2 regions of the Methylobacterium sp. E-012 genome follow, and region 1 is predicted to be linked to the other one. Evidence: predicted binding sites of a transcription regulator. Region 1 holds the regulator's gene; the other holds the start of a gene.
The links. Region 1 encodes LexA, which represses DNA repair genes until DNA is damaged. Its sites were predicted from a motif close to TGTTCNNNNTGTGTTCNG; they were not measured.

Region 1 (15,344 bases):
ACGCCGCGCAGGGGATCCTCGCCCCGGCGGGAGCCAGCCACCGTCAGGCTGAAGCCCGTGTCGGGATCGCGCGTTTCCGCGCCCTGCGCCGGCATCCGCACGGACCGGACGCCGCCGGCATTCGCGACCAGGATGCCGGTGAGCGGCGCCGCATGTCCGTCCCCCTCCAGGCCGGCGACATCGAAGCCCTCCGCCGCTGCCGCGACGTGCGGGACCGTCAGCACCGCCGACAGGCCGGATCCGGCCGGATCGCAGGCGAGCCGCAGGGTGGCCGGATGCTGGCCGGCGCCGAAGGTGGCATGGCCGGAGAGTTCCATGAATCCCGCCACCGGCCGCGACCCATCGGGCAGGACGGGGGTGCCTCCGGTCAGGACGTCCGAGAGCCGGACGCCGTGCGGCCAGGGACCCGCCACGAGCACAGCGACCGCAACCACCAGAATCGCCAGAGCCACGCCGATCCTGAGCCGCATCCTGTCCTCCACCCGTGGGAAACCCGGGCCGGCGGCATAGCGCATCGTCCTGGACATCGGAACCAGGACGATGCGCTCCAGCACCGTCCCGACAATCGGACCCGGTACGATGCCGCAGGTCCTTGATTCCGCATCATTTTTCCGAAAGCCGGAAACCACCTTTCGGGATGATGCGCGCGGTCTCTGGTTCGGCATCATCTGTTTCCGAAAGCCGGAAACCACCTTTCGGGATGATGCGCGAGATCTCTGGTTCGGCATCATCTGTTTCCGAAAGCCGGAAACCACCTTTCGGGATGATGCTCCGGACGATCGCGGCCCGGCCGCAACCCTTCGTTCACCATGCTCGCGGGAACGGCCCACAACCGCAACCTGTGAGCCCGGCGGAAACTCCGTACAAACCGATCGATCCTATGCACGCCCGCTCAACCCTGAGCGTCGCGATGCGCATCAAGATCCTCCTGGCCCTGACCCTCGTCGTCTACGTCACGACCGGGCGTGCGCCGGGCATCCGCGAGCCGCGCAACCCGGATACCGAGCAGGCGGGTGGCCGCGTGGTGATCGCCATGAAGCGGGCCTGGTCGTGAGGGTCAGGCCGGCGCCGCGCAGGCCCTGAGCCGGGCGGCCACCAGGGCCTGGAGGCTCCACAGGTGCCGGTCGCGGATGCCGAGCCGCTCGCAGGCCTCGACGGTGCGGAACAGGTACTCGGCGCTCGGGCCGGCATGCCCGCAGGCGACGGCGATTTTTTCCGCGATCTCGGCGTCGGAGAGGCGGCCGGCGTAGCGCTCGCTGGCGCGGTTGGCCAGGAAGGTCAGCGCCGGGACGGTCCCGGCCTCGGTCTGCACCGGCAGCCAGCGGGCGACGTAGCCCCGGCCGCGCATCTCCCGCCGCCAGACCGGCATCAGCGCCGTGCGGATCTCCGTCCCGGGCAGGCGGAACGCGACGCCCCGGCACAGGCCACCGCGGTCGAGCGCCAGGACGAAGCCCGGCCGCTCCGGCGTTCCGCGGAATCGGCGCTGGAGCAGGCAGAAGCGCCGGTGGAAGCCGCGCACGGTCCCGAGCCGGCGCTCGGCCACGGGGAATTCCGGGCGCCACATCAGGGAGCCGTAGGCGAAGACCCAGATGTCGCGGCCCGCGCGCCCCGCGACGATCGCCTCCAGCCCCGGGCGCAGTTCCGCGTCGCTCAGGAGGTCGAGGGCGCTCGGATCATCGGGCACCGGGACGGAATGGGCGCGGGCGATCAGGTCGAGGCTGAGGTCGAGGGTGCGTGCCGGCATCGGGGACATGGCGGTCAACGCGGCCGGCTCACCGGGCGTTGCCGAGCGCGTCCAGTTCCGGGAAGGGTTGGCTGCGATGGCCGGTGCAGACCTCGTCGTCGTCGATCACCTCCAGCCGGTCGGCCTGGTAGTGCATCACCGCCTTGGGCCGCTCGGGCTTGCCGAAGGTCCGGCCGCTCATCCGGCTCGACACGCAGTAGATCGTCCGGCCGCCATCCGCGACCGGGCCGGCGAGCCGGCTGCCCTCGAACCGCACCGGCAGCAGCGAGACCGAACCGAATTCGACCTGCCTCAGGGCCAGGGCGGCGATCCGCGCCTTGAGGGCCGGGGAGGGCGCGTCCTCGGCGGCGGGCGGCTTCGTCGCCTTGGGGGCGGCCAGCGCGGCGGCCGAGGCGATTATCAGGGCGGCGAGAGCCAGGACGGCGCGAGACGGCATGCGGGCGATTCTCCGCGGCCAAGCTACCGCCCCCCGCCGGCCGCGCAAAGGCGGCACGGCCGCCGGACCTCACGGATCCCGACCACGGCTCGGGATCCGGGCAACGGCATCTTATATGACGGCCTCGACGCGGCTCACGGAGGCCGCGATCCCGACCCTGCCCGCCGGTGATGTGACCCCGATGCAATGGACCGACGACGCGCTGGTGCTGGGCTCACGCCGGCACGGGGAGAGCGGCGTCATCCTGGAGGCGATGACCGAGGCGCACGGGCGCCATCTCGGGCTCGTGCATGGCGGGCGCTCGCGCCGGATGCAGCCGGTGCTCCAGCCCGGCAACCGGGTCCGTCTGACCTGGCGGGCGCGCCTCGACGAGGGTCTCGGCGCCTACGCGGTGGAGCCCCTCGACTCGCAGGTCTCGCGCCTGATCGGGTCGGGGCTCGCCCTCTACGGGATCGGCCACCTGGCGGCCCTGCTGCGGCTCCTCCCCGAGCGCGACCCGCACCCGGCGCTCTATGCGGCGGCCGGGATCCTGGTCGAGCACCTCGACGATCCGGCCATCGCGCCGCCCCTGATGGTGCGCTTCGAGCTGGAGATCCTGTCGGAGCTCGGCTTCGGCCTCGACCTGACCGCCTGCGCCGCCACCGGCGGCAATGACGCCCTGGCCTACGTGTCGCCCCGGAGCGGCCGGGCGGTCAGCGCCTCGGCCGGCGAGCCTTTTCGCGATCGGCTGCTCGCCCTCCCCACCTTCCTGCACGCGGGCGGATCGCCGGGGCCGGACGGCGTTGCCCAAGGGTTTACCTTGACGGGGTACTTCCTCGACCGGCACGTCTGGGGCCCGCGCGGCCTCGCCCCCCCCGAGGAGCGGGCGCGATTCGTTGCGCTCGGTCGCGAGGCCGGGTAATGTTCCTGTTCTGTTCGAACCCGTTCGGCCGGGGCATTCCGGCCAAGCCCCGCCTCCAGATCCGCCACGCCGGCGGGTGACCGCGGCGGATCCGTCATCCGGGCCTTTCCGCACGGCCCCGGGGGCGAAACGCCGGGCGTTCGAAACGTTGCATTGAGGAGCCGTCATGGGCCAGCCCTTCGAGCCGCCATCCGGCGACGGGATCGAGAGCGTCGAGCTGAAATCCGCGCTCGAAGAGCGCTACCTCGCCTACGCCCTGTCCACGATCATGCACCGGGCCCTGCCGGATGCCCGCGACGGGCTGAAGCCCGTGCACCGGCGGATCCTCTACGGGATGCGGCTGCTGCGCCTCGATCCGAATACGGCGCACAAGAAATGCGCCAAGATCGTCGGCGACGTGATGGGCGACTTCCACCCGCACGGCGACCAGGCGATCTACGACGCCCTGGTGCGGCTCTCCCAGGACTTCGCCCAGCGCTACCCGCTGGTCGACGGGCAGGGCAATTTCGGCAACATCGACGGCGACGGCCCCGCCGCCTACCGCTACACCGAGGCCCGGCTCACCGAGGTCGCCCGCCTGCTCCTCGACGGGATCGACGAGGACACGGTCGATTTCCGGCCCTCCTACAACGGCGAGAAGGAGGAGCCGGTCGTTCTGCCGGCGGCCTTCCCGAACCTGCTCGCCAACGGCAGCCAGGGCATCGCGGTCGGCATGGCGACCTCGATCCCGCCGCACAACGCCGCCGAACTCTGCGACGCGGCGCTCTACCTGATCAACCATCCCGAGGCGACCTCGGCGCATCTCGCCAAATTCGTGCAGGGGCCGGACTTCCCCACGGGGGGCATCCTGGTCGATTCGGCCGAGTCGATCGCCGAGGCCTACCGGACCGGCCGCGGCGCCTTCCGGGTCCGCGCCCGCTGGACCAAGGAGGATCTCGGCCGCGGCACCTGGAACATCGTCGTCACCGAGATCCCCTACGGCATCCCGAAGGGACGGCTGATCGAGAAGATGGCCGAACTCCTCCAGGAGAAGAAGCTGCCGCTCTTGGCCGACGTGCGCGACGAATCGGCCGAGGACGTGCGCGTGGTGCTGGAGCCGCGCTCGCGCACGGTCGATCCGGTGATCCTGATGGAATCGCTGTTCCGGCTCACCGAGCTGGAGGCCCGGATCCCGCTCAACCTCAACGTCCTGGTCGGCGGCCTCGTGCCGAAGGTGATCGGGCTCGTCGAGTGCCTGCGGGAATGGGTCGACCACCGCCGCGTGGTGCTGCAGCGCCGCTCGCGCTATCGCCTCGGCCAGATCGACCGCCGCCTGGAGATCCTGGGCGGCCTGCTGATCGTCTACCTCGACCTCGACGAGGTGATCCGGATCATCCGCGAGGAGGACGAGCCCAAGGCCGCCCTCATGGCTCGGTTCGAGCTGACCGAACTCCAGGCCAACGCGATCCTCGACACCCGCCTGCGCTCCCTGCGCAAGCTGGAGGAGATGGAGCTGAAGCGCGAGTTCGAGGCGCTCACCGCCGAGAAGGCCGAGATCGATGATCTGCTCGCCTCCGAGCCGGCGCAGTGGAAGACGATCCAGGCGCAGATCCGCGCCGTGAAGAAGACGTTCGGGCCGGAGACCAAGCTGGGCAAGCGCCGCACGACGCTGGCGAGCCCGCCGGATGTCGGCGGCATCGACTTCACGGCGGCCCTGGTGGAGCGCGAGCCGATCACCGTGATCGTCTCCACCAAGGGCTGGATCCGGGCGCTCAAGGGCCACGTCGCCGACCTCTCGGGGGTGGCGTTCAAGGGCGACGACAGCCTGAAGATCGCCTTCCCCACCGAGACCACCCAGAAAATCCTGCTGCTCGCCACGAACGGCAAGGTGTTCACCCTGGAGGCCTCGAAGCTGCCGGGCGGGCGCGGCTTCGGCGACCCGGTGCGGCTGATGGCCGACCTCGACGACGGCACCGAGATCGTGGCGGCTCTGCCCTACCGGCCGGAGACCAAGCTGCTGATCGCGGGCTCGGACGGGCGCGGCTTCGTGGCGCCGGCCGACGCGCTGGTGGCCAACACCCGCAAGGGCAAGAGCGTGCTCGGCCTGGACGGCGACGCCACGGCGGCCGTGCTGGTGCCGGCGGACGGCGACCACGTGGCGGTGGTCAACACCGAGAAGCTGCTGCTGGTCTTCCCGGTCGCCGAAGTTGCCGAGCTCGCCCGGGGCAAGGGCGTCCGCCTCCAGCGCTGCCGCAGCGGCGGGCTGCTCGACGCGCACGTGTTCAAGCTGGCGGACGGCCTGCCCTGGCAGGACGGCTCGGCCGAAGGGCGGCTGGCCAACGCGGCGGTGCTGGAGAAGTGGCTCGGCCACCGGGCCGAGGTCGGGCTGATGATGGCGCGCAGTTTTCCGAAGTTCGAACGGTTCGGGCGCTGAGCGAAGTGAGATTGTGACGGGCTTCCGACCGGCCCCCTCATCGCTGACGGGCTGGCTGGAGGCCTCCTTCGAGGCCTCCGCTCCGCTGCGGCACCTCAGGATGAGGGCTCAATGTTCACACATCTTCATTCGACGAGGCCGGATTCGCGCGTCTCCCTCCCCCCTTTGCGGGGGAGGGTGGCCCCCGAAGGGGGTCGGGAGAGGGGAGCGACGGTGCAGAACATAGCTCTGTGCTATGTGAAGGTCGCGCCCCTTCCGGACACCGGGTTCCCCTCGTGCGGGACTTCGTCCCGGCCCGACCCCTGCTGACGCAGGGGCCACCCTCCCCCGCAGAGGGGGGAGCGCGCGCGCGTGGCAGTTCCGGAATGCCATACTCGGCAGCCGGACGAGGATCCCAAAGGCGAAGTGTAGATCCGTCAGGCGATGAGGGCGCGGGTGGGACAGACCCCGTCTCAGTGCGAACGCTGGCCGAGCCAGAGCGCGCCGAAGGCCAGCACGCCGCCACCAAATGGCACCGCGAGCAGGAGAAGGAACTGGGCTGTCGTCATGGGCAAAGGATCCGCGGCGGGTGCCGCGCACCCAATGTATGGCGCCATCCATGACCCCGCAAACAACCATGGTGATTGAACGCCGATGCGAACCGGTCCTCCGTCATCATGAGCGCAGCGAAGTGACCCAGGGTTAGCGCAGCATCCATCAGCGCGGGGCCGACTGGATCGCTTCGCTCCGCTCGCAAAGACGGCGGCGCCGGAGGGGGGATTGGCACCCCGATCACCGCCCCGTCACGGCCGCCTCGTCCGCCGCCCAGAGGTGCTGCGCCGCGTAAGCGCGGAACGGCCGCCACGCCTCGGCCAGGGCCAGAAGCTCGGCCGCGCTCGGCCGTCCGGTGGCGGTCGCGAGCGCCCGCAGCAGGCCGACATCGCCCACCGGCAGGGCGTCCGGCAGCTTGAGCGCCCGCATGGCGATGTATTGCGCCGTCCAGGGTCCGATCCCGCGGATCGCCGTGAAGCGCAGCACCGCGGCTTCCAGGGACTCGGCCGGGGCGAACAGGTCCCGGTCGGCCAGCGCCGCCGCGGCCAGCGCCCGGATCGCCGCGCCGCGGGCCCGCGGCATGTTGAGCGCCAGGGCGACATCCGCCTCGACCAGATCGGCCGGTGCGGGAAAGACGTGGGTCAGGCCGCCGAACGGCTCCGCGAGGGGCGTCCCGAAGGCCGCCACCATCTTCCCGGCGAGCCCGATCGCGGCGGCGACCGAGACCTGCTGGCCGAGGATCGCCCGGCAGCCGGTCTCGAACGGGTCCCAGGCGCCGGGCAAGCGCAAGCCCGGCCGCGCCGCCACGAGCGGGGCCAGAACCGGATCCCGGGCCAGGCAGACGGCAATGGCGGCCGGGTCGGCGTCGCAATCGAACAGGCGGCACAGGCGCGCGGAGACCGCCGGCGCGTCGCTGGTCCCGACGCCGCGGAGCGTTGCCTGCAGGCAGCCGTCGCCGGACTCGACGGTCACGAGGCCGTGCCGCCCCGCGACGCGGATCGTGCGGGCGTAGGCTGCCGCAGGGTCGATCGTCTCGACGCCCGGGATCGCGCGCTTGGCCAGGAAGGCGCGGATCGCCGCCCAATCGTAGGGCGGCCGATAGGGCAGGCGAAGCTCGATCGCCTCCGCAAACGCGAAGGGCGGCCTCTCGGCCGCCCCGCTGCTCGTCGTCCGGGACAGGTCCCGCCTCAGCCGCGGGCGTCGACCGGCACGTAGTCGCGCTGGGCCGGGCCGACATAGAGCTGGCGCGGCCGGCCGATCTTCTGCATCGGGTCCTCGATCATCTCGGCCCACTGGGCGATCCAGCCGACCGTGCGCGCCACCGCGAACAGCACCGTGAACATGTCGGTGGGGAAGCCCATCGCCTTGAGGGTGATGCCCGAGTAGAAATCGATGTTCGGGTAGAGCTTCTTCTCGATGAAGTACTCGTCCTTGAGGGCGATCTGCTCCAGCTCCATGGCGACGTGGAGCAGCGGATCGTCGGTCTTGCCGAGCTCCTTGAGCACCTGGTGCGTGGTGCTCTGCATGATCCGGGCGCGTGGGTCGTAGTTCTTGTAGACTCGGTGGCCGAAGCCCATCAGGCGGAACGGATCGTTCTTGTCCTTGGCCTTCGCGACGTACTTGCCGACGTTCTCGGGGGTGCCGATCTCCATCAGCATCTTGAGCGCCGCCTCGTTGGCGCCGCCATGGGCCGGGCCCCACAGGCAGGCGATGCCGGCCGCGATGCAGGCGAAGGGGTTGGCGCCCGAGGAGCCGGCGAGCCGCACCGTCGAGGTCGAGGCGTTCTGCTCGTGGTCGGCATGCAGGATGAAGATCTTGTCCAGCGCCCGGGCGAAGACCGGGTTGACCTCGTATTCCTCGCACGGCACCGCGTAACACATCCGCAGGAAGTTCGAGGTGTAGTCGAGATCGTTCTTCGGATAGACGAAGGGCTGGCCGATCGAGTATTTATAAGCCATCGCCGCCAGTGTCGGCATCTTGGCGATCATGCGGATCGACGCGATCATCCGCTGGCTCTCGTCGGTGATGTCGGTCGAGTCGTGGTAGAAGGCCGAGAGCGCCCCCACCGAGGCGACCATCACGGCCATCGGGTGCGCGTCGCGCCGGAAGCCGGTGAAGAACCGGTTCATCTGGTCGTGCACCATGGTGTGGCGCGTGACCCGGTAGTCGAAATCGGCCTTCTGGGCGGCGGTCGGCAGGCTGCCGAACAGCATCAGGTAGCAGGTCTCGAGGAAGTCGCCCTTCTCGGCGAGCTGCTCGATCGGGTAGCCGCGGTAGAGCAGCACGCCCTCGTCGCCGTCGATGTAGGTGATCTTCGATTCGCAACTCGCCGTCGAGGTGAAGCCCGGGTCGAAGGTGAAGGCGCCGGTCTGGGCGTAGAGCTTGCCGATATCGATGACGTCCGGCCCGATCGTCCCGGATTTCACCGGCAGCTCGATCGACTTGCCGTCCACGGTGATGGTGCTGGGTGCGCTCATGGATCGTGGACCCTTCTGTGGCGACGTGGCGGATGCCGGCCTCGGGCTGCCCGAGCCGGTCCCGGGGGCCTGAGCACCGCGCCGTATGCTGCGGGTGCTCACTGTCATGGGTTACCCAAACGGCACTGCAGCAGCAACGGGGTCGGTGACAACCGGACCCCGACGCCAAGCGAATTTGACCAAGCGAAATCCGGGCCGAAGGCCGCAGGTCCCATCCCGCACGCCGCGGAGACCCTCAGCCCTGCGGCGCTTGATCGCCGAGGCGGGCCAGGGTCTCGTCCCGGCCGAGCACCGCCATGACGTCGAACAGGGGCGGGGAGGTGGTCCGCCCCGTGAGCGCCGCCCGCAGGGGCTGGGCCACCTGCCCGAGCTTGCAGCCGGCCGTCTCGGCGTAGTGGCGCACGGCGCCCTCGGTCGAGGCCGCGCTCCAGTCGGGCACCGCTTCGAGCATCGGGCGCACCCCGGCGAGGCGGGCGCGGCCCTGGTCGGAGAGGAGGGCGCGGGCCTTGTCGTCCAGCGTCAGGGGGCGCTGCGCGGTGAGATAATAGGCGCTGTCGAGGAGTTCGATCAGGGTTTTGGCCCGCTCCTTCAGGCCCGGCATGGCCTGGGTGAGCTTGTCCTTCAGCTCTGGCCGCAGGGGCGCCGCGAGGCCGCGCTCGGGCCCGACATTCGGCAGGATCGTCTCGATCGCCGCCACGAGGTCGGCATCGGCGCTGGAGCGGATGTAGAGCCCGTTGAGGTTGGCGAGCTTGGCGAAGTCGAACCGCGCCGCCGAGCGCCCCACCGACCCCAGATCGAAGGCCGAGACCATCTCGTCGGTGGAGAACACCTCCTGGTCGCCGTGGCTCCAGCCGAGCCGCACGAGGTAGTTGCGCAGGGCCGCCGGCAGGTAGCCGAGGTCGCGATAGGCCTCGACGCCGAGCGCCCCGTGGCGCTTCGACAGCTTCGCCCCGTCGGCCCCGTGGATCAGCGGGATATGGGCCATCTTCGGGATCGCCCAGCCCAGGGCCGAGAAGATCTGGCTCTGGCGCGCCGCGTTGGTGAGGTGGTCGTCGCCGCGGATGATCTGGGTGACGCTCATGTCGTGGTCGTCGACCACCACGGCGAGCATGTAGGTGGGCGTGCCGTCCGAGCGCAGAAGCACGAGGTCGTCCAGATCCTTGTTGGCCCAGGTCACCCGGCCCTGGACGGCGTCCTCCACCACGGTCTCGCCCTCCAGGGGCGCCCGCAGGCGGATCACCGGCTTGACCCCGGCGGGGGCCTCGGCCGGGTCGCGGTCGCGCCAGCGCCCGTCGTAGCGGGGCGCACGACCCTCGGCCCGGGCGGTCTCGCGCATCTGCGTGAGTTCCTCGGCGGTGGCGTAGCAATGATAGGCGCGGCCCGCGGCCAGCAGCTCCTCGGCCACCGCCCGGTGGCGCTCGGCCCGGGCGAACTGGAAGATCACGTCCCCGTCCCAATCGAGGCCGAGCCAGGTGAGGCCGTCGAGGATCGCGTCGATCGCGCCCTTGGTGGAGCGCTCCCGGTCGGTATCCTCGATGCGCAGCAGCATCCGGCCGCCCGTGTGGCGGGCATAGAGCCAGTTGAACAAAGCCGTGCGGGCCCCGCCAATATGCAGGTAGCCGGTGGGCGAGGGGGCGAAGCGCGTGACGACGGCTGAGGACATCGGTCCGGTGTGTTCGGGGGCGGGTCGGGAGGGGGCGCAAGGCGCGGCGCGGGGCTCGACACGGCGCCCTAGCACGAAGCGCCGGCTGTAGCACGGGCCGCCGGATGGGTTAAGAATCGGGCCGGGAATCGCTGGGCCGGCGTCGACAGATCGCGCGGATCGGGGCGGCGGCAATGCGGCGGATCGGCGCGAGGCTGGCGGGGGGCGTGCTGACGCGGGCCACCCCGCGCGCGGCGGCGCTCCCGGCGCTGCGCGACTGGGCCGCCGCGGGCCTCGCCCGGGAGGCCGAGCAGCGCCGCCTGTTCCCCTGGCTGGCGGTGGCCTTCGGCGCCGGGATCCTGGTCTATTTCGCGGCGGCGGACGGCGAGCCGGTCCTGGCCGCCCCGCTGATCGGGGCCGCCCTCGCCCTGGCGCCGGTGCCGGTCCTGGGCGCGCGGCCGGCGGCCCTGGCCCTGGCCCTGGCGGCGGCGGCCGCGTTCCTGGGCTTCGCGGCGGCGACCTGGCGGGTCGCGCAGGTCGACGCGCCGATCCTAGCCCGGACCACCATCGGGCCGCTCACCGGCATGGTCGAGGCGCTGGACGAGCGCGAGGTCGGCGCCCGGCTGGTGATCCGGGTGGAGAGTTTTGCCGGGCTCGCGCCGGAGCTGCGGCCGGCCCGGGTGCGGGTCTCGTTCCGCAAGACGCCGATCCCGCGGCCCGGGGAGTCCATCGCGGCGACCGCCCGGTTGCTGCCACCCCCGGAGGCGGCCCGGCCGGGGGGCTACGACTTCGCCCGGGACGCCTATTTCCAGGGCATCGGCGCGGTGGGCTCCCTGGTCGGCGCGGTCACGGTCCGGGCACCCGCGGAGCCGCCGCCCCTGCGCCTGCGCCTCGCCGCCCTGCTGGACGAGGCCCGCAACGCGCTGACCCGCCGGATCGCGGGGGCCGAGGGCGGCCAGGCGGGGGCGGTGGCGGCCGCCCTGGTGACGGGCAAGCGCGGGCTGATCGGCCCGGCCACCAACGATGCGCTGCGCGCCGCCGGCATCTACCACGTGGTCTCGATCTCGGGTCTCCACATGGTGCTGGCCGCCGGCGTCGTCTTCTGGCTGGTCCGGGCCGCCCTCGCCCTGGTCCCCCATTGCGCGCTGTTCTGGCCGATCAAGAAGATCGCGGCCGGCTTCGCCATGGTGGGGGTGAGCGCCTACTGCGCCTTCTCGGGCTGGGACATCGCCGCCGAGCGCTCGCTGATCATGACCCTGATCATGCTGGGCGCGATCCTCGCCGACCGGCCGGCCCTGTCGATGCGCAACCTCGCGCTGGCCGCCCTGATCGCCCTGGCGCGGGAGCCGGAGGGCCTGCTCGGCCCCAGCTTCCAGATGTCGTTCGGGGCGGTGGCCGGGCTGATCGCCTGCGCGCGGCTGATCGACGGGCGCCTCTTCGTCCGGCCCGGGGCGGGGCGGATCGGCCGGCTCGTCGGCACCGGGCTGTCGGCGGTCACCGGCACCCTGGCGACGACCCTGGTGGCGCAGGTCGCCACCGCGCCCTTCGCCACCTACCATTTCCAGACGGTCCAGCCGTTCGGCCTCGTCGGCAACGCACTGACCCTGCCGCTGGTCTCGCTGGTGGTGATGCCGTCCGCGGTCATCGGGATCCTGGCCTATCCCTTCGCCCTCGACCGGCCGGTCTGGTGGCTGATGGGGCAGGCGGTCGGCGGCATGCTGGCGATCTCCGCGTGGATCGCCGGGTTCGAGCGGGCGACCGTGGTGCTGCCGGCCTTCGGCACCGGCGCCCTGGCCGCGATGACGGCGGGCCTGCTGCTGGCGACGCTCCCGGCCTCGCGGCTGCGCTGGCTCGCCGTGCCGCCCCTCCTGCTCGGGCTCGGCCTCGCGGCCCTTCCGGACCGGCAGGACCTCTACGTCGACCGGCAGGGCTGGGGCGCGGCGGTGCGGGGGCCGGACGGCCGCCTGGCCGCCCTCGGCAGCCCCTCCGGCTTCGTGCTGGAACAATGGCTGAAGGCGGATGGCGACGGGCGCCGGCCCGACCGGGCGGCCGGAGCGGGGCCCGGCGGCCGCTGCGACCGGCTCGGCTGTACGGCGCTTCTGCCGGACGGACGGGCGGTGGCCCTGATCCGGGACCGGCGCGCCTTCCCCGAGGATTGCGCCCGGGCCGCCGTGGTGATCACGAGTCTCACGGCGCCGCCGACCTGCACGGGGCCGCTGGTGATCGACCGCCGGGTCCTGGCGGCGCACGGCGCCGTCGCCCTGCGCGTCGACGGGGGCGGGTTCACGATGCGCGCGGCCCGCGGCGACGGACGGTCGCTGCCCTGGCGTCCGCGGGCGGCACCGCCGGCCGGCTCCGAGCCGGGGGCGGATCTCCCCGCCGAGGGAACCGGCGGCATGGCCTCATCCGAAGTGCCGCAAGCCCCGGCCGACGCCCCGGCGGAACCGCTTCAGTAGCGGCGCACGAGGCTGACGAGCCGGCCCTGGATCTGGACCCGGTCGGGACCGAGCACACGGGTCTCGTAGGCCGGGTTGGCGGCCTCGAGGGCGATCGAGGAGCCGCGGCGCCGCAGGCGCTTGAGCGTCGCCTCCTCGTCGTCGATCAGCGCCACGATGATGTCGCCGGTATTGGCGGTGTCCTGCTTGCGGATCACCACGAGGTCGCCGTCGAGGATTCCGGCCTCGACCATCGAATCGCCGCGCACCTCCAGGGCGTAGTGCTCGCCCCCGGCCAGGAAGTCCGGGGAGAGGGTGATGGCGTGGCTCTGGTTCTGGATCGCCGAGACCGGCGTACCCGCCGCGATCCGGCCCATCACGGGGATCGAGATGGACCGGCCGCCGTCGTCGATCATCCGGGTCGCCGCCGGCTGGGACGGCTGGGACGGCTGCCTGGACTTGCCACCCTCGACCACGCTCGGGGTGAAGCGGCGCGGCTCGGGGGCGGGGGCCGGGGTCGGCGACCGGTGCAGGCTCTCGGGGATGCGGATCACCTCGATGGCGCGCGCCCGGTTCGGGAGGCGGCGCAGGAAACCGCGCTCCTCCAGGGCCGTGATCAGCCGGTGGATGCCCGATTTCGACTTCAGGTCGAGGGCGTCTTTCATCTCGTCGAAGGACGGGGGAACGCCGCATTCCTGCATGCGGCTCTGGATGAACCGCAGAAGGTCCAGCTGCTTGCGCGTGAGCATCGAAGGGGGCCTCGCGGCTTGGCGGACCGCCCCAGGGCGGCCGCTGAAACAAATCGCGAACACGTTAAACGTTCCGCAAGTGTTCCGCAAGCGTAATACGGCCACGCTCGTGTCCCGGCGGCAGAGGCGGAGCACAAACGCATTGACGGCACAAGCGGAGCCGTTTCAATGCACCCGGGCGCCCCGCCGGACAAGACCGGCGGCTCCGGCGGCGGGTCGGTATCGGGCTGGGAATGATGAGGATGCGACAGCTCGCGGCGCCAGGGTCCATCCGTTTCGCCCTGGGCGTCGCCCTCCTGGGCTCGGCGCTCGCCGGCTGCACCACCGGCTTCTCGTACATCTCGCGGAACTACGTGGCGCTCACCCCCCAGGTGGTGACGATCGGCTGCAAGGAGCCCTACGAGGTCTACGACAACCGGCAGCTGCGCCGGATGCTGATCGTCTCGAACGCCCTGCGCGAATATGCCGGTTGCAACCTGAGCGAGGTCCGGATCGATCCCGAGCCGGAGGCGACCCGAGTCAAGCGCTTCCGCACCGCCGCCCGCGCCTATCTCGACGAGACCGTGCGGGAGGAGTGCCGGGTCACCGGCGAGACCGTGTTCGATCCGCTGAAGACCGAGTTCGCCTATGCCTGCGACGCGCCGGTCGAGAGGCGGGGCACGGTGGTGCCGCGCCTGCCCGGCCGCAATCCGGGGCCCGCCCAGCGCTGATCCGCCGGGCCGGAGGGGTCCGGCGTCCCTGACCCGCCGGCCGGGACACCGGTGCCGGGGGGATGCGTCAGGCATCCGGCTTCGGGAAGGTGCGCTCGGTGGCGTCGCCGGCCGCCGCCAGCAGGGCGCGCGCGAAGGCCCGGGCCTCGGCCCGGTCCAGCACGATCGCGGCGGTGACCGGCCCGCCCCCGAGATCCGACAGGGCGAGTTCCAGCCGCACCCCCTCGGGCACGGCGCTCGCCTGCAGGCTCCAGCCCGGCCCCCGTTCCGCGCTCTCCGCCATCGCTCAACCCTCCCGGTGCGCCCCGGGAAAACGCCGCAGGCTCCCGCCGGAACTGCCCCGGCCCGGGACTGTTCCCGAGCCGTGCCAAGCGCTTCCCTGCCCCGCCTCGCGGCGTTCCTCAAGACTGCGGGCCCCGGACTCGTGGTGATGCTCGCCGACACCGATGTCGGAAGCCTCATCACGGCGGCCCAGAGCGGCGCCCGCTGGGGCTACTCGCTGCTGCTCCTGCAGATCCTGCTGGTGCCGATCCTCTACGTCGTCCAGGAGCTGACGGTGCGGCTCGGGACCGCCACCGGCCGCGGCCACGGCGAGCTGATCCGGGCGCATTACGGGCCGGTCTGGGCCTGGATTTCCTTTGGCGGCCTCGTGGTCGCCGGGATCGGCGCCATCGTCACGGAATTCTCCGGCATCGCCGGCATCGGCGACCTGTTCGGGGTGCCGCGGCTCGTGAGCCTCGGCCTGCCGGCCGCCCTGCTACTCGGCCTCGTGTTCACCGGGAGCTACCGGCGGGTCGAGAGGGTGGCGATCGCGGTCGGCCTGTTCGAGCTGGTCTTCATCGGGCTCGCCGTGGCGGCGCGGCCGGATCCGGGGGCGATCGTGGCATCCTTCGCCCACATGCCGCTCGGCGACGGCCAGTACCGGGTCCTGATCGCCGCCAATATCGGCGCGGTGATCATGCCGTGGATGATCTTCTACCAGCAATCGGCGATCGTCGACAAAGGCCTCGGCTGGGACCACGCACGGCGCTCGCGGCTCGACACGCTCCTGGGCGCGGTGATCTCGCAATGCGTGATGGGCGCGATCCTGATCGCGGCGGCCGCCACGATCGGCAGGGCCGGGCAGGGCACGAAGGACGGTCTGCAGACCGTGGGCGACCTCGCGGGGGCCTTCACGCCGGCCCTCGGGCCCTGGCTCGGGCAGGTGGTGTTCGGGGTCGGGATCATCGCGGCGGCCTTCGTGGCGCTGAACGTCGTGGCCCTGGCCCTCGCCTGGGGTTTTGGCGATGTGACGGGCAAGCCGCAT
Region 2 (15,344 bases), 660 kb from region 1:
GCTGGCCCTGCTGGCGATGGCGGGGGTGTTCTTCCTGTTCGCCCTGGCGATCGGGGCGCTCCAGCTCAGCGGCAGCGCCGCCCGGGACGACATCACCAAGGGCATCGTCGACGCCTCGCCCGACGGGGCGCTGGTCGTCGAGGATGGCGGCCGGCTGATCTACGCCAACGAGGCCTATCTGCGGATCGCCGGCGGCGACACCTTCTCGAACCTCGTGCCCATGGAGCGCATCCTGGTCGGGCCGCCGGAGGTCTCGGAGGCGGTCTACCGCCTGTCGCAGGCCTCGCGCGACGCTAGGGCCCACACCGAGGAGGTCCGGATGTCGCCGCCGCTGGGCCCGGTCGCCGGCGAGCGCAGCTTCGGATGGTACCGGGTCTCGGTCCGGCCGCTCGCGCGCCCGCGCCGGGCCGCCTCGCTCTGGACGGTGGCCGACATCACCGCCGAGCGCGAGCGGCAGGAGAACGTCTTCCAGGAACTCCAGCACGCGATCGACTACCTGGACCACGCCCCGGCGGGCTTCCTGTCGATCGATCCGGCCGGCGCCATCGTCTACATGAACGCCACCCTGGCGGCCTGGCTCGGCTACGATCTGGCGAGCGTCGGCCACGGCGGCCCCCACCTCACCGAGATCGCCCCGGAGGCGGATGTCCTCGTGCGCGCCGCCGGCCTGCCCGGGGAGGTCCGCACCGACCGCTTCGACCTCGACCTGCGCCGCCGCAACGGCCACACCCTGCCGGTGCGGCTCTACCACCGGATCGCCTTCGGCAAGGACGGCAAGCCCGGATCCTCCCGGACCTTCGTGATCAACCGCTCCGCCGGGGCCGAGACCGACGAGCCGCAGCGCGCCGCCGAGGTGCGCCTCGCCCGGTTCCTCAACAATTCGCCGATCGCCATCGCGACCCTCGACCGGACCGGGCGGATCGCCCGGGCCAACGCCTCGTTCACCCGGCTGTTCGGCACGGTCCCGCGCCAGGCCGAGGACGGCGCGCTCGACGGGGACGGCACGGCCCGGGCCGAGCCCAACGTCGCCGACTCGGTGACCGATCGCACCGCCCTGGAGGCCGGGCTCGCCCGCGCGGCGAGCGGCCGGACCGACCCCGAGCCGATCGAGGTCCAGCTCAACGGTCCGGGCGGCCGCTCGGCGCGGGTCTGGCTCAGCCCGGCCGACGGCGGCGACCCGGGGCAGAAGACCGACGAGGCCGAGCGGGTGATCCTGTACGCCCTCGACACCACGGCCCAGCGCCAGCTGGAGCAGCAGGTCGCCCAGGCCCAGAAGATGAACGCCGTGGGCCAGCTCGCGGGCGGCATCGCCCACGACTTCAACAACGTGCTGCAGGCGATCATCGGCTATTCGGACCTGCTGCTGGCGAGCCACCGGCCGACCGATCCGGCCTTCCAGGACATCATGCAGATCAAGCAGAACGCCAACCGGGCGGCGGGCCTCGTCCGCCAGCTCCTGGCGTTCTCCCGCCGCCAGACCTTGCGGCCGGAGGTGATGAATGTCGGGGAGGCGCTCTCGGAACTGACCCTGCTGCTCAAGCGCCTGCTCGGCGAGCGGGTCGCCCTAGAGTTGAAGCACGGCCGCGAGGTCTGGCCCGTGAAGGCCGACGTCAACCAGTTCGAGCAGGTGATCGTGAATCTCGCGGTCAACGCCCGGGATGCGATGCCGGAGGGCGGCAAGCTGGTGATCCGCACCGAGAACGTCACCGATCCGGGGCCGGCCTCGGCGGTCGAGGGGCGCGGCGGGGCACCGACGGGCGACCACGTGCTGATCGAGGTCCGCGACACCGGCCAGGGCATTCCCCCCGAGCTGATGGAGAAGATCTTCGAGCCGTTCTTCACCACCAAGGAGATCGGCAAGGGTACGGGGCTGGGGCTCTCGACGGTGTTCGGCATCGTCAAGCAATCCGGCGGCACCATCGACGTGCAATCGACGATGGGGGCGGGCACGGCCTTCCGCATCTACCTGCCGCGCCACGTCCCCGTGGCCGAGCCGGAGGAGGTGCCGCCGCCGGCCGCGGCCCTGCCGCGGACCGGACCGTTCACGGCGCCGGAGCAGGGCGGGCGCGGCGACGCCGGCGCGCCCGCCGGCGACCCGTCCGGCAAGCCCGACAAGCCCGCGCCGCGCAAGCCCGCCGCCGACCATACGGGGCAGGGGATCATCCTGCTCGTGGAGGACGAGGATCCGGTGCGGGCGGTCAACAGCCGGGCCCTCTCGGCCCGCGGCTACACGGTGCTGGAGGCGGCCTCGGGCCTGGAAGCCCTGGCGATCGTCCGCGAGGGCGCCCAGCCGATCGACCTAGTGGTCTCCGACGTGGTCATGCCCGAGATGGACGGCCCGACACTCCTGCGGGAGGTGCGCAAGCACCAGCCCGACCTGAAGGTGATCTTCGTCTCCGGCTATGCCGAGGACGCCTTCCGCAAGAACCTGCCGGAGGGCGAGACCTTCAACTTCCTGCCCAAGCCGTTCAGCCTGAAGCAGCTCGTCGAGACCGTGAAGAAGACCATGGCCGATTGAAAGGGAGGGCGCCGGGCCGGGGACGGCCCGGCGCGGTTCGCCGCAGTGGAGAACCGGCGCATCGCCGGCATCGCGGCGCCATCTCCCCCGTTGCGCCCTTGCAAAAATAGAACAAAACGGGCACAAAGACGCGGTGTTGCCGCGCGTTGTGAATGGCGCCCAACCCCTTCATAAGGAGCCCGCCAGATGGCCCAGCCCGCATTGAAAGTGGCCGACATGCCCCCCGTGGACAAGGATAAGGACAAGGACAAGTCCAAGGCGATCGACGCCGCCCTGTCCCAGATCGAGCGCGCCTTCGGCAAGGGCTCGATCATGCGGCTCGGTAAGAACGACAAGGTGCAGGAGGTCGAGACGATCTCCACCGGCTCGCTGGGGCTCGACATCGCGCTCGGCGTCGGCGGCCTTCCCCGCGGACGGGTGGTCGAGATCTACGGACCCGAATCGTCCGGCAAGACGACCCTGGCGCTCCACACCATCGCGGAAGCCCAGAAGAAGGGCGGCGTCTGCGCCTTCATCGACGCGGAGCACGCCCTCGACCCGGTCTATGCCCGCAAGCTCGGCGTCAATCTCGACGACCTGCTGATCTCCCAGCCAGACACCGGCGAGCAAGCCCTCGAGATCACCGACACGCTGGTGCGCTCCGGCGCCATCGACGTGCTGGTGGTCGATTCGGTGGCCGCGCTGACCCCGCGGGCCGAGATCGAGGGCGAGATGGGCGAGAGCCAGCCCGGCCTCCAGGCCCGCCTGATGAGCCAGGCCCTGCGCAAGCTGACCGGTTCGATCTCCCGCTCGAACTGCATGGTGATCTTCATCAACCAGATCCGGATGAAGATCGGCGTGATGTACGGCAGCCCGGAGACCACCACGGGCGGCAACGCCCTGAAGTTCTACGCCTCGGTGCGCCTCGACATTCGCCGCATCTCGACCCTGAAGGACCGCGACGAGGCGATCGGCAACCAAGTCCGCGTCAAGGTGGTGAAGAACAAGGTCGCCCCGCCGTTCAAGCAGGTTGAGTTCGACATCATGTTCGGAGAGGGCGTGTCAAAGGTCGGCGAGCTCATCGACCTCGGTGTGAAGGCCGGGATCGTCGAGAAGTCCGGGGCCTGGTTCTCGTACAACAGCCAGCGCCTCGGCCAGGGGCGCGAAAACTCGAAGGGCTTCCTGCGCGACAACCCAAAGATCGCCGCTGAGATCGAGACCTCGATCCGGCAGAACTCGGGACTCGTCGCCGAGAAGATCCTCGAGAACGCGGCGCCGACGCCGGACGAGCTCGACGAGGGCGAGGCTTAAGCCGCGCCGCCGCCAGTCCGAGAGGATCGCGGCAGAGTTAACAACGCGAACGCTAGGCCGGCCCCGGAGCCTCTCCGGGGCCGTTTGCGTCAGACGCGTCCCGGTCCGCGCGCGCGCCGGTCACCGTGCTGCGCTCGCGATGACGGAGCGCGCGACATCCGGACCGTCACCGACGGCGCAAACGCGAAAGCCCCGCGTCGCCGCGAGGCTTCCACCGATCGCTTCCCGAGAGCCTTCGCGGGCCCAGAATGCATCGGGCCACCCGCGACCCGACCCCGTCCGGATCAGGCGGCTTCGCCGGCCTCAGCAGGGGCAGCCTCGCCCTCGACCAGCTTCCAGGTCTTGGTCTTCGAGAACGGACGGCACTCCTCGATGAACACCGTCTGCCCGACCTTGGCGACATTCGCCTCGTCATGGGCGTGGTAGTTCTTCGAGCGGCGCACGGTCTTCTTCATCACCGGGTGCGTGAAGCGGCGCTCCACCTTCACCACGATGGTCTTCTCGCCCTTGTCGCTGACGACGGTGCCCTGCAGGACGCGCTTCGGCATGATGTTCTCCTAAGCCCTTCGTCAGCTCTTGGCCGCCTGCAGCGTCTTCGAACGCTGCAGGGTGCGGACGCGGGCGATGTCGCGGCGGACCTCACGGACGCGGGCGACGTTCTCGAGCTGGCCGGTGGCCCCCTGGAAGCGCAGGTTGAACTGCTCCTTCTTGAGGTTCAGCAACTCGTCGTTCAGCTGATCCGGCGACAACGCCTTAAGATCAGACACTCTCTGGGTCGACTTCACGATAGCCTCCGTTCAGTCGGCGATGCGTTGGACGACCCGCGTGCGGATCGGGAGCTTCGCGGCACCAAGGCGGAGCGCCTCCTTGGCGATGGCCTCGGCGACGCCGTCGACCTCGAACATGATCCGGCCGGGATGCACCCGGGCGGCCCAATAGTCCGGGGCGCCCTTGCCGGAGCCCATGCGGACCTCGGTCGGCTTCGAGGAGACCGGCACATCCGGGAACACCCGGATCCAGACGCGGCCCTGGCGCTTCATCTCGCGGGTGATCGCGCGGCGGGCCGCCTCGATCTGGCGGGCGGTGACGCGCTCGGGCTCCACCGCCTTCAGGCCGAACTGGCCGAAGTTCAGCTCGAAGCCGCCCTTGGCCGCACCGTGGATGCGGCCCTTGAACTGCTTGCGGAAGCGGGTCTTTTTCGGTTGCAGCATGGCTTCCTACCTTACGCGTGCTCGCGCTCGCGGCGTCCGCGCTCGCGGCCGCCCTCGCCATCGCGCTCACGGCGCCCGCCGGAGCGGCCGCCCTCTTCCTGGGCCTTCTTGTCCTGGGCCATCGGGTCGTGCTCGAGGATCTCGCCCTTGAACACCCACACCTTGATGCCGCAGGTCCCGTAGGTCGTGAACGCCGTGGCGGTCCCGTAATCCACGTCCGCACGCAGGGTGTGCAGCGGGACGCGGCCCTCGCGGTACCATTCCTGGCGGGCGATCTCGGCGCCGCCGAGACGGCCCGAGCAGTTGATCCGGATGCCCTCGGCGCCCAGACGCATCGCCGACTGGACGGCGCGCTTCATGGCCCGTCGGAAGGCGACGCGGCGCTCGAGCTGCTGGGCGATCGAGTCGGCCACCAGGGTGGCGTCGATCTCGGGCTTGCGCACCTCGACGATGTTGATGGTCACGTCCGCCTTGGTCATGGTGCCGACGAGCTTGCGCAGCTTCTCGATGTCCGCGCCCTTCTTGCCGATGACCACGCCCGGACGGCCCGAGTGGATGGTGACGCGGCACTTCCGGTGCGGTCGCTCGATGACGATCTTGGAGACCGCCGCCTGCTTGAGCTGCTTCATGAGGGCGGCGCGGATCGCGACGTCCTCGTGCATGAGCTTCGCGTAGTCGCCCTTGGTGGCGAACCAGCGGGAATCCCAGGTCCGGTTGATACCGAGCCGGAGACCGATCGGATTGACTTTCTGGCCCATCAGATCCTCCTCAGGCCGCTTCGGCCTGGCGGACTTCGCGAACCACGATGGTGAGGTTCGAGAAGGGCTTCAGGATACGCGCGCCGCGGCCGCGGGCGCGGGCGTGAAAGCGCTTGAGAACCAGCGCCTTGCCCACGAAGGCCTGGGAGACGACGAGGTCGTCCACGTCCAGGTCGTGGTTGTTCTCGGCGTTCGCGATGGCGCTCTCTAGGCACTTCTTGACCTCGGTGGAGATCCGCTTGCGCGAGAACTGCAGGTCGGCCAACGCGGTGTCGACCTTCTTGCCGCGGATCATCTGCGCCACGAGGTTGAGCTTCTGCGGGCTGACGCGCAGCATGCGCGCGACCGCCTTGGCCTCGTTCTCGGGGAGCGCGCGGGGGGTGGCTTGCTTGCCCATCTCAGCGCCTCTTCGCCTTCTTGTCGGCCGCGTGGCCCGGGAAGGTGCGGGTCGGCGAGAACTCGCCGAACTTGTGCCCGACCATTTCCTCGGTGACGTAGACCGGGATGTGCTTCTGCCCGTTGTGCACACCGAAGGTGAGCCCGACGAACTGCGGGAGGATCGTGGAGCGGCGGCTCCAGATCTTGATGACCTCGGAGCGCGAGGAGCCCCGCGCCGCCTCGGCCTTCTTGAAGAGGTAGCCGTCGACGAACGGCCCCTTCCAGAGAGAGCGTGCCATAGCGATTACTTCTTGCGGTTGTGGCGGCTGGACAGGATGAACACGTCGGTCCGCTTGTTGGACCGGGTCTTCTTCCCCTTGGTGGGCACGCCCCAGGGCGTGACCGGGTTGCGGCCGCCCGATGTGCGACCCTCGCCGCCGCCGTGCGGGTGATCCACCGGGTTCATGGCCACGCCGCGGTTATGCGGGCGCTTGCCGAGCCACCGGTTGCGCCCGGCCTTGCCGAGCGAGATGTTCATGTGGTCCGGGTTCGAGACCGCGCCCACGCTGGCGAAGCACTGACCGTGGACCAGGCGCTGCTCGCCGGAATTCAGGCGGAGCGTCACGTAGCCCTGGTCGCGGCCCACGATCTGCGCGTAGTTGCCGGCCGAGCGGGCGATCGCGCCGCCCTTGCCGATCTTCAGCTCGATGTTGTGGACGATGGTGCCCACCGGCATCGAGCCGACCGGACCGGCATTGCCCGGCTTGATGTCGACACCCTCGCCGGCCACGACCTTGTCGCCCGGCTGCAGCCGCTGCGGGGCCAGGATGTAGCTCTGCTTCCCGTCGGGGAAGTTGATCAGCGCGATGAACGCCGTGCGGTTCGGATCGTACTCGATCCGCTCCACGGTCGCGGCGACACCGAGCTGCTCGCGACGCTTGAAGTCGACGTTGCGCAGCACGCGCTTGTGGCCACCGCCGCGGAAGCGGACGGTGATCCGGCCCAGGTTGTTCCGGCCGCCGGAGGACGACTTGCCCTCCGTCAGCGCCTTCACCGGCTTGCCCTTGTAGAGCTCACGGCGGTCGACGAGCACGAGCTGGCGCAGGCTCGGCGTGACCGGTTTGAATGTCTTCAAGGCCATCGGCTTGGATCCCTAAAACCCGTCCTCAGAGCCCGGTCGTGACGTCGATCGTGTGGCCCTCGGCCAGGGTCACGATCGCCTTCTTCACGTCGGAGCGCTGTCCGCGGAGTCCGCGGAAAATCTTCTTCTTTCCCTTGGTGACAAGGGTGTTCACGGCCGTGACCTTCACGTCGAACAACTTCTCCACGGCCTCCTTGATCTGAGGCTTGGTCGCCTTGGGGGCGACCCGGAAGACAACCTTGTTCTGCTCGGTCAGGTTCGTCGCCTTCTCGGTGATGACCGGGGAGACGATGATGTCGTAGTGGCGCGGATCGGCACTCATTTGAAACGCTCCTCCAGCGCGTCGACGGCGGCCTTGGTCAGGACGAGCGTGTCGCGGCGCAGGATGTCGTAGACGTTGATACCCTGCACAGGCAGCACGTCGATCTGCGGGATGGCGCGGGCGGCCCGGCCGAAATTCACGTCGACCTCGGCACCACCGATGATCAGCGCGTTGGAGAGGCCCATCTTGCCGAAGCGCTCGACGAGACCCTTGGTCTTGTGATCCTCGATCTTGATGTCGTCGACGACGATCAGGGTCGAGGCCTTGGCCTTGGCCGAGAGGGCGTGACGCAGAGCCAGCGCCCGGACCTTCTTGGGCAGGTCGTGGCTGTGGTCGCGAACGACCGGACCGAAGGCCCGGCCACCGCCGCGGAACTGCGGCGCCGAGGCCGCGCCGTGGCGGGCGTTGCCGGTGCCCTTCTGCTTGTACAGCTTCTTGCGGGTCCGGTTCACAGCCGAGCGGTTCTTCACGGCATGGGTGCCGGCCCGGCGCTTGGCCAGCTGCCAGCGGACCATGCGCTGAAGGAGGTCAGCTCGCGGCTCAAGGCCGAAGATGTCCTCGTTCAGCTCGACCGAACCGGCGCCGGCGCCGTCGAGGGTGGTGATATCGAGCTTCATCAGGCGGTCTCCTCAGCCGCAGGGGCCTCGGGGGCAGTCTGGGCGGACTCGGGGGCAGCGCCGTTCTCACGGAACTTGCCCGGCAGCGGCACGTCGGCGGGGAGCTTGCGCTTCACCGCGTCGCGGATCTGGATCCAGCCGCCGGCGACGCCCGGCACCGCGCCCTCGACCAGGATCAGGCCGCGCTCGGGATCGGTGCGCACCACGCGCAGATTCTGGGTCGTGACCCGCTCGACACCGAGGTGACCCGGCATCTTCTTGTTCTTGAAGGTCTTGCCCGGATCCTGACGGCCGCCGGTCGAACCGATCGACCGGTGCGAGATCGACACGCCGTGGGTGGCGCGCAAGCCGCCGAAGTTCCAGCGCTTGATACCGCCCGCGAAGCCCTTACCGGTGGTGGTGCCGGTGACATCCACGAACTGGCCGGGGATGAAGTGGTCCGCGGTGATCTCCGCACCAACCGGAATCAGCGCGTCCTCGGACACGCGGAACTCGGCGAGCTTCTTCTTCGGCTCGACCTTGGCGACCGCGAAGCGGCCCCGCTCGGCAGCCGAGACATTCTTAACCTTGGCCTTGCCGACGCCGACCTGCAGCGCGACGTAGCCGTTCTTCTCGACGGTGCGGTGGGCAACCACCTGGCATTGATCGATCTTGAGCACGGTGACGGGGACATGTTCCCCCGCGTCCGTAAAGACGCGGGTCATCCCGACCTTCTGTGCGATGACGCCTGAGCGCATAGGTCTCTCCCTCGCGCGATGAAACGGTAAGCTCTAAGTCCCGGCGGGACTCAGAGCTTGATCTCCACGTCCACGCCGGCGGCGAGGTCGAGCTTCATCAGCGCGTCCACGGTCTGCGGCGTCGGATCGACGATATCGAGCACACGCTTGTGCGTGCGCATTTCGAACTGCTCGCGCGACTTCTTGTCGATGTGCGGCGAGCGGTTGACGGTGAACTTCTCGATATGCGTCGGAAGCGGGATCGGGCCCCGGATGGTCGCGCCGGTACGCCGGGCCGTGGAGACGATCTCCTTGGTCGACGCATCGAGGATGCGGTGATCGAACGCCTTCAGGCGGATGCGGATGTTCTGACCGTTCATGTTCCTGGAACCTTGAGAGGGACGGCGGGGAGTGCGGAGGCAAGCCCCCGCCGCGCCCTGCTAAGGATGCTTCTCTGCTATCAATCGTTGATGGCGGCGACGACGCCGGCACCGACGGTGCGGCCGCCCTCGCGAATGGCGAAGCGCAGCTTCTCCTCCATGGCCACCGGCACGATCAGCACCACGTCCATGGTCACGTTGTCGCCCGGCATCACCATCTCGGTGCCCTCCGGCAGGGTCACGATCCCGGTCACGTCCGTCGTGCGGAAGTAGAATTGCGGCCGGTAGTTCGTGAAGAACGGCGTGTGCCGCCCGCCCTCTTCCTTGGTCAGGATGTAGGCCTCGGCCTTGAACTTGGCGTGCGGCTTCACCGAACCCGGCTTGCACACGACCTGGCCGCGCTCCACGTCCTCGCGCTTCGTGCCGCGCAGCAGCACGCCGACGTTGTCGCCCGCCTGGCCCTGGTCGAGCAGCTTGCGGAACATCTCCACGCCGGTCACCGTCGTGGTCTGCGTGTCGCGGATGCCGACGATCTCCACCGTCTCGCCGACCTTCACGATCCCGCGCTCGACCCGGCCCGTCACCACCGTGCCGCGCCCCGAGATCGAGAACACGTCCTCGATCGGCATCAGGAACGGCAGGTCGATCGGCCGCTCCGGCTGCGGGATGTAGCTGTCGACGGTGGCCATCAGCGCCAGCACCGCCTCCTTGCCGATCTTGGGCTCCTTGTCCTCCAGCGCCATCAGCGCCGAGCCCTTGGTGATCGGGATGTCGTCGCCCGGGAAGTCGTACTTCGACAGGAGCTCGCGCACCTCGAGCTCGACCAGCTCCAGCAGCTCCTCGTCGTCGACCATGTCGACCTTGTTGAGGAACACCACCAGCGCCGGGACGCCGACCTGGCGGGCCAGCAGGATGTGCTCGCGGGTCTGCGGCATCGGGCCGTCGGCCGCCGACACCACCAGGATCGCGCCGTCCATCTGCGCCGCCCCGGTGATCATGTTCTTCACGTAGTCGGCGTGGCCGGGGCAATCGACGTGGGCGTAGTGCCGGTTGGCCGTCTCGTACTCCACGTGCGCCGTCGAGATCGTGATCCCGCGCGCCTTCTCCTCCGGCGCCTTGTCGATCTGGTCGTAGGCCGTGAACGTCGCCCCGCCCGTCTCGGCCAGGACCTTCGTGATCGCCGCCGTCAAAGACGTCTTGCCGTGATCCACGTGCCCGATCGTGCCGATGTTGCAGTGCGGCTTGGTGCGAGCGAACTTTTCCTTGCCCATCAGAGCCTCCTAAATTCGAATTCGTGTTGCGGATGAAGAGATGTCTAGGCGTAAAACCTTAGGCGTACTTGGCGATGACCTTGTCGGCCTCGCCGCGCGGCACCTCTTCGTAGTGGTCGAACTGCATCGTGAAGTTGGCGCGGCCCTGGGAGAAGGAGCGCAGCTGGTTCACGTAGCCGAACATGTTGGCCAGCGGCACCATCGCGTTGATGACGTTGGCGTTGCCGCGCATGTCCTGGCCCTGGATCTGGCCGCGGCGGGAGTTCAGATCGCCGATGACCGAACCGGTGTATTCCTCCGGCGAGACGACCTCGACCTTCATCACCGGCTCAAGCAGCACCGAGCCGCCCTTCTGCAGGGCCTCGCGGAAGGCGGCCCGGGAGGCGATCTCGAAGGCCAGCGCCGAGGAGTCGACGTCGTGGTAGGCACCGTCGATCAGCTCGACCTTCACGTCGACCACCGGGAAGCCGGCGAGCACGCCCGCGCCCAGGACCGAGTTCAGGCCCTTCTCGACGCCGGGGATGTACTCCTTCGGCACTGCGCCGCCGACGATCTTCGACTCGAAGGCGAAGCCGGCGCCCGGCTCGTTCGGCTCGACCACGAACTTCACGCGAGCGAACTGGCCGGTACCGCCGGTCTGCTTCTTGTGCGTGTAGTCGATCTCCTGACGACGGGTCAGCTTCTCGCGATAGGCCACCTGCGGCTGGCCGATATTCGCGTCGACCTTGTAGGTGCGGCGCAGGATGTCGACCTTGATGTCCAGGTGGAGCTCGCCCATCCCCTTGAGGATGGTCTGGCCCGATTCCTGGTCGGTGGAGACGCGGAACGACGGATCCTCGGCGGCGAGCTTCGCCAGCGCGATGCCGAGCTTCTCCTGGTCGGCCTTAGACTTCGGCTCGACGGCGATCTCGATGACGGGCTCGGGGAACTCCATCTTCTCGAGGATCACAGCCTTCTGCGGATCGCAGAGGGTGTCGCCCGTGCGGGTATCCTTGAGACCGGCCAGGGCGACGATGTCGCCGGCGAAGGCCTCCTTGATGTCCTCACGGTTGTTGGCGTGCATCAGGAGCATGCGGCCGACGCGCTCCTTCTTGTCGCGCGAGGAGTTGAGCACGTTAGCGCCCGAATCGACCTTGCCCGAATACACGCGGCAGAAGGTGATCGTGCCGACGTGGGGATCGTCCATGATCTTGAAGGCGAGCATGGAGAAGGGATCCGAATCCGTCGGGTGACGGACGGTCTCTTCCTCGGTCTTGAAGTCGATGCCCTTGATCTCGCCGCGGTCGGCCGGGGAGGGCAGGTAATCCACGACGGCGTCGAGGAGCGGCTGCACGCCCTTGTTCTTGAAGGCCGAGCCGCACAGCACCGGATGGAAGGCGCGCAGCTGCACGGCCTTGCGCACGAGCTTGCGCATGCTGGCCTCGTCCGGCTCGGTGCCGTCGAGGTAGGCGCCCATGGCCTCGTCGTCGAGCTCGACACAGGCCTCGACCAACTTGGTCCGATACTCGACGGCCTGATCCTTCAGGTCGGCCGGGATCTCGATCTCGTCGAAGTTGGCGCCCAGCGCCTCGCCCGACCAGACGATCGCCTTCATCTTGATGAGGTCGATCACGCCCTGGAAGTTCGACTCGGAACCGATCGGCAGCTGCAGGCACACCGGCTTGCCGGCGACGCGGTCGATGATGTCGGCCACGCACTTGAAGAAGTCGGCGCCGATCTTGTCCATCTTGTTGACGAACACGACGCGCGGCACGTCGTACTTGTCGGCCTGGCGCCACACGGTCTCGGTCTGGGGCTCGACGCCCTGGTTGCCGTCAAGCACACACACGGCGCCGTCGAGCACGCGGAGCGAACGCTCCACCTCGATGGTGAAGTCGACGTGGCCGGGGGTGTCGATGATGTTCAAGCGCTTGTCGCGCCAGAAGCACGTCGTCGCGGCGGACGTGATCGTGATGCCACGCTCCTGCTCCTGCTCCATCCAGTCCATCGTGGCGGCGCCCTCATGGACCTCGCCGATCTTATGGGACTTTCCGGTGTAGTAGAGGATCCGCTCCGTGGTCGTGGTCTTGCCGGCATCGATGTGGGCCATGATGCCGAAGTTGCGGTAGTCCTCGATCGCGTGCGTGCGGGGCATCGGATTGCTCCTGAGAGACGGCGGAACCGCTTACCAGCGGTAGTGCGAGAAGGCGCGGTTGGCTTCCGCCATCCGGTGCGTGTCTTCCCGCTTCTTGACGGCGTTGCCGCGGTTGTTGGCGGCGTCGAGCAGCTCGGCGGAGAGCCGCTCGACCATGGTGCGGTCGTTGCGCGACCGGGCGGCCTGGATCAGCCAGCGGATCGCCAGGGCCTGGCGGCGCTCGGTGCGGACCTCGACCGGGACCTGGTAGGTCGCGCCGCCGACGCGGCGGGAGCGGACCTCGATCATCGGGGCGACGTTGTCGAGGGCGGCGCGGAACACCTCGATCGGGTTGGCGCGGGCGCGGTTCTCGACGATGTCGAAGGCACCGTAGACGATCCGCTCGGCGGTCGACTTCTTGCCCTCGTACATGATCGAATTCATGAACTTCGTCAGCACCACGTCCCCGTACTTCGGGTCCGGGATGATCTCACGCTTCTCGGCAGAGTGGCGACGGGACATCTCTTACAACTCTCAAACGAGTCTGACTTAAGCACCCCGCGCAGGCCGCCTTGGCTTTCCGGAGAAAGCCGGCGACATCCTTACGAGGCCGTGGAAACGCTTGGAAACGACCGGATAAACTCCGGTCGCCGGTCTTACTTCGGCCGCTTGGCGCCGTACTTGGAGCGGCGCTGCTTGCGGTTCTTCACGCCCTGCGTGTCGAGCACGCCGCGCAGGATGTGGTAGCGCACGCCCGGAAGATCCTTCACGCGGCCGCCGCGGATCATCACCACGGAGTGCTCCTGAAGGTTGTGGCCCTCGCCCGGGATGTAGCCAATCACCTCGAAGCCGTTGGTCAAGCGGACCTTGGCGACCTTACGAAGGGCCGAGTTCGGCTTCTTCGGGGTCGTCGTGTAGACCCGGGTGCAGACGCCGCGCTTCTGCGGGCAAGCGTCGAGCGCCGGAACCTTGTTGCGGCTCCGCTGGATCTTCCGCGGCTGGGCGATCAGCTGGTTGATCGTCGGCATCCTGTGCCCTCTTCCTCGGTCACCTTGGCCGGATTGCCCAGGGCAATCCGCAAAACGAATATGCGCCGGAGGCCCTGTCATGGACCCTCGGCGCGGTGTGGGTAGAGGAGCACGCCCGAAACGGACGCGCTCGTACCTACGGATCTGACTTACAGCGTCAGGCGATTTGATCCCTCGGTGCGCGGGCGATGGCGACGGTTTCCGAGGGCAAACCCGAGGGACCGTCGGCAGCCGACGGCCGTCCGAAGTGGACGCGCTTCTAGACGCGGTTGCCCGGCAGGTCAATGCACCGAGGGCAGAAATCTGCGCCGCGCAGGAGGTTAAAGATCGGTCAAGGCGCGGTGACGCGCCTGACGAACGTGCCCGATTTCGAATAATCCGCCGCGACCACCGGGGTCGTCAATCTCGGGCGATTCGATCCGCGGTGGGATGCCGGCGAGCACGGCGTGATGGGAGGGGTACGCCCCGGCACATTGGCGGATCACGTCGAGCGGCCGGTCTCCGGCACGGTCTTTCCGGTTCTGGCGAAGATCGGCCTTTCGGACCTCCGGAGGCCCGCGCCCCGGCAACTCCAGCGGTTCTGAGCAGGGTGGATCGGATCTGAGTCGTCAGCCTGTTCGGCGACGCCCTGGCGCTTACCGGGTGCGGTGACACAACGCTGACGTTCATTCCGGAGATCGCGTCGGCTCGATCCACATTCGGCAATGCCGGAACAGCACCACGTATCGTTGAAAGGCCTCCTTTCGGCTCGCGGGATCTGACGGTCGAACGAGAGAGGCGGACGATCTTCAATGCAAAACCTCTCGTCGACTTTAGAACTGCTTACGCACACGAGGGCCGGTGTGATGTGAGTCGGATCGGCGGGGAGCGGCGATTCTCTCGGCGCCTTCGACTGTCCCATCTCCGCCGCGTTGTATCTCCCCACGCGGTGCCGCGTTCGGAGCCGCAGGATCCGGGTCGCAACGGCGTGTCGCGCCGGTACCGTGCCGGATCGGGGCAGGGGCGCGCCGTCACGGTCTACGGAAGATTAAAGCGATCCGTCGAAATGTCGCGATCGTCGGGCGGCCGGAAGGGTGCTCCGGGTTCGCGTCAAGGATTCTGCGTATGGGTTGCGTCGCCGTCAGCAACGTCGTTCCGTTCCGGCGGCCCATCCCCGCCCAGGCCCCCAGTGAGCGGGACGCGCGGGATCGCCGCCGCAGCGAGCAGCGGTCGCTGCTGGACGCGGTCTATGCCACCGGCAGCATGGTCCTGGCGGCCGACGACCGCGCGACCAAGCTCACGGCCTCGCGCCTCCAGGTCTACGGCTTCCTGGCGATCGAGGAGCTGCGGGCGGATGGGACCGTCCGGCGGCTGCGTCCCTCCGAGGCGATCCGCGCCCGCTCCGAGCATCCCTGGCGCCTGTCGAAACCCGCCTGCGGCACGGCGGTGACCATTCCGAGCCTGGAAGGCTTCCTGTTCGAGCCGGCCGGCCAGCCTGCCTGATCGCCCCCGTTATCGGGCTTCGGCGATCCCGACTCGTCGAGGCCCCCCGCAGGAAGGCTCGACGCGCCACGATGCGCGCCGGTCATATCTGTCCCGCCAGGCGCGTCCCGCGTAACGGG

Region 2: the regulator LexA is predicted to act here: its motif matches at 2,626-2,643, upstream of recA (recombinase RecA).

Annotation. Positions count from the first base shown of each region.
Region 1 covers NZ_JBYQEY010000001.1:3,637,105-3,652,448, forward strand. Annotated here, with positions in the region: gene AC3IF1_RS17650 (hypothetical protein) at 1-470, opposite strand, end outside; gene AC3IF1_RS17655 (hypothetical protein) at 881-1,054, shown strand; gene AC3IF1_RS17660 (gamma-glutamylcyclotransferase) at 1,058-1,744, opposite strand; gene AC3IF1_RS17665 (hypothetical protein) at 1,773-2,180, opposite strand; gene recO (DNA repair protein RecO) at 2,362-3,081, shown strand; gene parC (DNA topoisomerase IV subunit A) at 3,248-5,494, shown strand; gene AC3IF1_RS17680 (DNA-3-methyladenine glycosylase family protein) at 6,266-7,144, opposite strand; gene gltA (citrate synthase) at 7,213-8,502, opposite strand; gene gltX (glutamate--tRNA ligase) at 8,738-10,165, opposite strand; gene AC3IF1_RS17695 (ComEC/Rec2 family competence protein) at 10,339-12,600, shown strand; gene lexA (transcriptional repressor LexA) at 12,594-13,328, opposite strand; gene AC3IF1_RS17705 (hypothetical protein) at 13,571-14,038, shown strand; gene AC3IF1_RS17710 (hypothetical protein) at 14,106-14,321, opposite strand; gene AC3IF1_RS17715 (NRAMP family divalent metal transporter) at 14,403-15,344, shown strand, end outside.
Region 2 covers NZ_JBYQEY010000001.1:2,980,754-2,996,097, forward strand. Annotated here, with positions in the region: gene cckA (cell cycle histidine kinase CckA) at 1-2,518, shown strand, start outside; gene recA (recombinase RecA) at 2,735-3,808, shown strand; gene rpsQ (30S ribosomal protein S17) at 4,093-4,356, opposite strand; gene rpmC (50S ribosomal protein L29) at 4,378-4,593, opposite strand; gene rplP (50S ribosomal protein L16) at 4,606-5,019, opposite strand; gene rpsC (30S ribosomal protein S3) at 5,031-5,777, opposite strand; gene rplV (50S ribosomal protein L22) at 5,788-6,174, opposite strand; gene rpsS (30S ribosomal protein S19) at 6,176-6,454, opposite strand; gene rplB (50S ribosomal protein L2) at 6,460-7,296, opposite strand; gene AC3IF1_RS14475 (50S ribosomal protein L23) at 7,322-7,618, opposite strand; gene rplD (50S ribosomal protein L4) at 7,615-8,235, opposite strand; gene rplC (50S ribosomal protein L3) at 8,235-8,972, opposite strand; gene rpsJ (30S ribosomal protein S10) at 9,023-9,331, opposite strand; gene tuf (elongation factor Tu) at 9,412-10,602, opposite strand; gene fusA (elongation factor G) at 10,661-12,736, opposite strand; gene rpsG (30S ribosomal protein S7) at 12,767-13,237, opposite strand; gene rpsL (30S ribosomal protein S12) at 13,372-13,743, opposite strand; gene AC3IF1_RS14515 (hypothetical protein) at 14,848-15,225, shown strand.